DNA from 3 places in the Shewanella sp. 10N.286.51.B7 genome. Region 3 is predicted to be linked to each of the others. Evidence: predicted binding sites of a transcription regulator. Region 3 holds the regulator's gene; each other region holds the start of a gene.
What was found. Region 3 encodes MetJ, which represses methionine synthesis genes. Its sites were predicted from a motif close to TAGACGTCTAGACGTCTA; they were not measured.

Region 1 (2,281 bases), on a different contig from region 3:
AATCACCACTGTGGCGCCGTAATCTATCGCCAGCTGTGAATACAAACCAGCGCATTGATCAAGCCCTAAAATATGACTCATGATGCAGCGGATCACGCCGCCATGGGTGACAATCAAAGCTGTCGCTTTCTCATTCTCAGTAGCAGTGCCATTATCAAAGTCAGTATCAGGCGCTGAAGCAAGGCTTGATTCAACTGAAACTTGTTCATTTAATTGCTTCAAACTTGATAACTGAGCCGCAAGTTGACCAGACACCTCGGCAAGTCCATTAGTGACTCTAGCTTCAAACTCAAGCATCGTTTCGCCATTAGGTGGTGTATGCAGCCAAGGGTTAGTCCAATAGCTATCTACAGCTTGGCCGTCATGTTGGTATAAAGCATCAAACGTTTGCCCATCCCAATCACCAAAATCTACTTCTTGAAATTGCGGCATCTGTATTACTTCAGCTAACAAGATGGTTTGGCAATCAACCTCTCGCTTGTTAACAGGTTCATTAGCATTAAGTTGTTGGCTGAAGCTGCGGTTTTGATTTATATCAGCGACTAAATTTTGGGCAAATTGCTGGCAACGTATTAAAGGAGAGCTGTATATCGTTAGCGGAGCAGCTTGCAAAGCCCCGCCTAATTTTTTTACGCTAGCCTCCATGGTGGCCACGCCCAAAGGCGTAAGCGCAACATCGGTTTTACCACGTAAAATATTGCCACCTTCGCACTGACCATGACGCAGTAATATCATTTTGGCTTGTTGCATATTAACGCTTCACCCTTGTTTCGTTTCGTTCAGTTCAGTGCAACTCAGCTCAATTCACTCAGCTTCGTGCCTTCATTCTGTTTCGAGCCTTCATTCAGTTCAAGCATACACTCAGCTAACAGCCAGCCATTATCAAGCGTAAATCATTCACTTCTGACGATTATAAAGATTTCATAGACACTGAATTTAATCTAGCGTCCAGCTTACTTGTGTAATGCGCTTGCTCTTACAATCTATTTAAACGTATTATGGACGTCTATACGTTTAAATGTCCAAACAAATCTTGATGATGAATATTTTTGCAGGGATTTTTCACTTGTCAGCGCCTTTTATCCAATCAATAAAGGTATGCTAATGAGCGTTAATCGCACTGCCTCATCACCATATTGCTGGCCAATAGCACCAACTAATAAGTAATAAAGGTAATCAGTTATGACGAAGTCGACTTCCTACAGTCAGGTTCTTGAGCAACTTACCAATACGCTAAATGAGCGCATTGTAATCCTTGATGGTGCCATGGGGACCATGATCCAAGACTACAAATTGGAAGAAGCTGATTATCGTGGCGAGCGCTTTAAAGACTGGCATTGCGACGTAAAAGGCAACAACGACATGTTGATCCTAAGCCAACGTCAAATCATTAAAGACATTCACACCAAATACATGTTGGCTGGTGCTGACATTATCGAAACCAACACCTTTAATGCCACCACTATCGCCATGGCCGACTATGACATGCAGTCGCTATCGGCTGAAATGAACTTAGAAGGTGCTCGCGTTGCACGTGAAGCAGCTGATGAAGTGGCAGCGCAAACTGGCACGCCACGTTATGTTGCTGGTGTTTTAGGCCCGACAAACCGTACCTGTTCTATCAGCCCAGATGTAAACGATCCAAGCTTTCGTAATGTCAGTTTTGATGAACTGGTCGATGCGTATGTTGAATCTACCAGCGCTTTAATTGAAGGCGGCGCGGATATCATCATGGTCGAAACCATCTTTGATACCTTAAACGCCAAAGCCGCTTTATTTGCCATTGAAAAAGTCTTCGATAACTTGGGTGACCGCTTACCCGTGATGATATCGGGCACCATTACCGATGCATCAGGCCGTACACTCACAGGGCAAACTACCGAAGGTTTTTATAACTCACTGCGCCACATTAAGCCGCTTTCAATCGGCCTTAACTGTGCATTAGGCCCTAAAGAGCTACGCCCATACGTCGAAGAATTATCACGTATTGCAGAATGTTTTGTCTCTGCTCACCCTAATGCGGGTCTGCCAAACGAGTTTGGTGGTTACGATGAAACCCCAGAAGAAATGGCTGAAGTGATTCAAGATTGGGCCGCAGATGGCATGCTCAATATTGTCGGTGGCTGTTGTGGTAGTACGCCTGAGCATATTAATACCATTCGTGAGTCTGTGATAAATCACGACCCACGTAAACTGCCTGAGATCCCAGTCGCTTGTCGCCTTTCAGGACTTGAGCCATTAACCATTGATGGCGACTCATTATTTGTTAACGTGGGCGAAC
Region 2 (2,281 bases), on a different contig from region 3:
ATTCAGTTGATCATTAAAAATACTAGTATTAGGGCTATGACCAATTGCAATGAATACACCTGCAACTTCTAGAGGCGAAATAGACCCGTCTTTAGTGCTCTTCATATTCAAACCAGTAACGCCCATATTATCACCAGTCACTTCATCAAGCGTTTGATCTAAGTGAAGGATAATATTTCCGTTTGCCACTTTGTCCATTAGTCGATTAATTAGAATCTTTTCTGAGCGGAAAGTGTCACGGCGATGAATTAAATGAACTTCTGATGCGATGTTACTTAAGTAAAGTGCTTCTTCAACAGCGGTATTACCGCCGCCAACAACGGCTACTTTCTGGTTACGATAAAAGAAACCGTCACAAGTTGCGCATGCTGATACACCACGCCCCATAAATTCTTCTTCAGAAGGCAAACCTAAATATTTAGCAGAGGCTCCAGTTGCGATAATTAGTGCATCACAAGTAAATTCGCCGTTGTCACCTTTTAATTTAAAAGGGCGCTCACTAAAATCGACTTCATTAATGTGATCAAAAATGATTTCAGTTTCAAATTTTTCTGCGTGCTGTTGCATTCTTTCCATCAAAACAGGACCGGTTAAACCTTCAGCATCACCTGGCCAGTTTTCAACTTCTGTTGTTGTGGTCAATTGACCGCCTTGCTGCATACCAGTGATCATGACTGGTTTTAAATTCGCACGAGCGGCATAAACTGCAGCAGTATAACCAGCAGGACCTGAACCTAAGATAAGTAGGTTAATATGACGAGCTTGACTCATTTTTGTATTTCTCCGTATTCATGCCTTAAGCAATTTGCATGGATTGTAGGGAATTTAACGGATGGGGTAAAGTGCAGAACTGTCTAAGATATAGATTGTATTAATCGCTTTTGTATAAAAAAGGCACCAATACAAGTGCCTTAAGTCATTTCATAAACTAATAACTAATATGACAGCTTGGTAACTCATTCTTCTCTAAGTAATTTTGATGATATTCTTCTGCAGGGTGGAACTGCTGAATTGGGACAATTTCAGTTACAATATGCTTAGTTCCCCATTTACCACTGCGTGCTAGATCAAGTTTGGATTTTTCAGCAGCGTCTTTTTGAATTTTACCATGAAAAAATACAGCACTGCGATACTGATTACCAATATCGCCACCTTGTCTATTCAGAGTGGTTGGGTTGTGATTTTGCCAGAACACTTCCAAAAGCTCTTGGTATGAAACAATTGATTCATCAAACTCTACTTGAACGACTTCAGCATGACCTGTTGTGCCTGTTTTGACTTCTTCATAACTCTGAAACTGATCTCTTCCGCCCATGTAGCCGCATTGTGCATTGGTAACACCATCTACTTGCTTGAAAAAATATTCAACACCCCAAAAACAGCCTGCACCAAATGTTGCTAAAGTCATACTCACATCCATAAAGAAGTCTAGATGGCTAAAATTATATTTATTCTGAATGAGAATGCAAGTAAAGTTTTACACTATGTTAATTGTCCCTTAACGTCAGCTTCCACTTGTTGTGTTAGAATCAACATCTGTTATTGAAACCAATTTCGTTTTACCGTTTTTCAAGGAGTCTTCGTGTTTCAACAATTAATGGAAGAAAAAGATTTTTTAGCGTTCACTTTAGCTAACATCGATAAAGTCATTACCTCACACAGTTTCACCTTATCTAATCAAACAATAGTCAAAATACATGATAACGGTGTCATCAGCTTTACTCCTGCAACAGGTTCTACTAAGGATATTGTTTTATCGTGTGCCATTCATGGGAACGAAACTGCGCCTATTGAGATTTGTAATGACTTAATCCAAGCGTTACTTAATGAACAAATACAGACAGAACACAGAGTATTATTTTTAATTGGCAACCCAGATTCCATTTTAACTGAAACCCGTTTTGTAGAAGAAAACATGAACAGGTTATTTAGCGGCGCGCATTCAAAAGGTGAAGGGCTTTGCAACAAGGAAAGAGTTCGCGCTAAAGCATTGGAGGATTATGTAAGCGATTTTTTCCTCGATAATCACGTATCACAACGTATTCATTATGACTTGCACACAGCGATTAAGCCTTCAAAACACGAAAAATTTGCGATATATCCTTATCGACCAGGACGTAGTTTTAGTGCTGAACAAATTATGTTTCTTGCTGGTTGCGATGTGGACACCATTTTATTTCATCACGAACCGACAACGACATTTAGCTATTATTCGTCAGAACAATTTAAAGCCGACGCTTTCACCGTTGAGCTTGGAAAGGTGATGCCGTTTGGTCAAAAT
Region 3 (2,281 bases):
CTAAAGCATCCACTTTATGGCTCGCAGCCACAATCGCTTTGATATCAACAACACGTAATAACGGATTAGACGGAGTTTCTAACCAAACCATTTTAGGCTTTTGCGCAATCGCATCTGCCAGTGCTTTATCATCAGTTTGATCAACTACGATTAATTTAAATTGACCTTTGTTGGCAAGATTAGTGAACAGTCGATAACTGCCACCATAACAATCATGTGGTACAACTAATAAATCTTCAGGACCAAGCAAGCTAGTCACTAAAGTAATCGCTGCCATACCGGTACATGTCACAACACCTGTAGCACCATTTTCAAGTTTGGCTATTGCCTCACCTAAAACGCAACGGGTTGGGTTACCAGAGCGGCTGTAGTCGAATTCTCTTGGGTTTGTGTGTCCATCAAACGAGTAGTTAGTCGAAAGATAAATCGGCGGGACTACTGCGCCATATTGAGTATCGGATTCGATACCTTGGCGAACGGCAAGTGTAGCAGCGCGATGTTTGGTCATAATAATCTCCTGAAGATTGACACACTCATGAATAATACACGATAGAGATGTCTAGATGGCTAAATGTACCTAAGCTAAATCAGATCGTCAACACAAATTAGACGTTTAGACGTCTAAACATAAAGAAATCTATTTGCATTCGTTATAGAATAACAGCAATAATTTGACTGTAATAAATAAGCAGTTAAAATCTGCCACGAATCTATCGTATAAAGGTGAGTTAATGACTGAATGGAATGGCGACTATATCAGCCCATATGCCGAACATGGCAAAAAAAATGAACAAGTTAAAAAAATCACGGTATCGATTCCTTTAAAAGTACTAAAAGTGCTAACCGATGAACGTACTCGCCGTCAGGTAAATAACTTGCGTCATGCAACCAACAGTGAACTTTTGTGTGAAGCCTTTTTACATGCGTACACTGGCCAGCCTCTACCAAATGATGATGACTTATCTAAAGAAGGCCCTGATAGCATTCCAAGTGAAGCAAAAGCACTAATGGATCAAATGGGTATTGAGTGGGAAGACTTAGACGACTAAGTCTATTGTCAGTATGCTTTCAAGCTGGCTGGCAAGTGTGATAATAAATCAATTTTGTGCTTACATTACGGTGTAAGCCTTCATTGATAAGCTCCCCTTCCTCTTCGCAGTATGACAATACTTGAGTCAAATTTGCACTCAAAGAGAACACTATGGCATTTATCGATCCGCAAACCTTGATGCTGGCATCGGCTATTATATTTCTCGGTGCACTCACTCAAGGGCTTATTGGTTTTGGCTTAGCTGTTGTTGCTAGCCCATTGCTGTATATTATTGATCCCCAACTTGTACCTGCCCCTGTTATTGCTTGCGGTTTTTCAATCGCTTTGCTTACTTTATTACGTGAGCGCACATCCCTGCAATTCAACGGACTTCAATATGCACTCATTGGCCGTGTACCTGGCGGCTTTCTTGGCGCAGCATTACTGGTCTTTGCGCCGCAATCCATATTAGGTCTGGCTATTGCCTTTATTGTTGCCAGTGCTGTCATTCTAAGTTTTTATAAAATCACCGCACCAGTCAATCGCTTCACGCTATTTATCGCTGGGATTCTTTCTGGGGTTTTCGGTAATATTGCCGCTATTGGTGGCCCGCCGTTGGCTATTTTATTAGCCGGAAAAGATGCACCGCAATTTCGCGCGGCATTATCGATTTTCTTTGTATTCAGCTCTATGATCGCAATGATCATTTTATTCATCGTTGGCTTAGTTGAAATGAAGCATGTTTGGTTGTCTTTAATGCTCTTACCATCAGTATTTTTAGGCAGTTTTGTCGCGGGCAAACTCAGCAACAAAGTGGATAAACAAAAAACGCGCACAGCCACATTGGTATTGTGCGGCTTAAGTGCCTTAGTGTTGACGATAAAGTCATTAATTGAATTGTCGGCAGGATAAAAGTGGCTGAGAGGTAACTCATTAGGCATGCACTAGGTATGCACTAGGTATGCACTAGAAATAGGATAGATTGCTTCGAAGCGAATCTACACCAAGTCAGCCTAAAAGTGATAAGAGGTTTGCAGTACTGCCCCAATGGCGTCATCTTCACCATAGCTACCACTCATATCAAGCTTGAATGCTTGACCAATGGCAAAGCCAGTACCAAATGAGTAGATATCGACACTGTTATCTTTCAAATCATGACGGTAGCCCATACGAAGCGACAACCAGTCTGTTGCTTTAAACTCCCCTCCCATACGCCAATACTGAACGGCATCAAACTCTTTAAATCGGCTA

Region 1: metH (methionine synthase) is a predicted target of MetJ. The motif match lies at 1,000-1,017, and genes of this name have one in related genera.
Region 2: msrA (peptide-methionine (S)-S-oxide reductase MsrA) is a predicted target of MetJ. The motif match lies at 1,422-1,439, and genes of this name have one in related genera.

What each region holds. Positions count from the first base shown of each region.
Region 1 covers NZ_MCUF01000002.1:21,807-24,087, reverse strand. The annotation lists gene BCU84_RS00350 (histidine phosphatase family protein) at 1-750, opposite strand, end outside; gene metH (methionine synthase) at 1,183-2,281, shown strand, end outside.
Region 2 covers NZ_MCUF01000024.1:163,862-166,142, forward strand. The annotation lists gene trxB (thioredoxin-disulfide reductase) at 1-771, opposite strand, end outside; gene msrA (peptide-methionine (S)-S-oxide reductase MsrA) at 929-1,408, opposite strand; gene astE (succinylglutamate desuccinylase) at 1,583-2,281, shown strand, end outside.
Region 3 covers NZ_MCUF01000018.1:155,403-157,683, forward strand. The annotation lists gene metB (cystathionine gamma-synthase) at 1-508, opposite strand, end outside; gene metJ (met regulon transcriptional regulator MetJ) at 732-1,049, shown strand; gene BCU84_RS03230 (sulfite exporter TauE/SafE family protein) at 1,202-1,942, shown strand; gene BCU84_RS03235 (conjugal transfer protein TraF) at 2,044-2,281, opposite strand, start outside.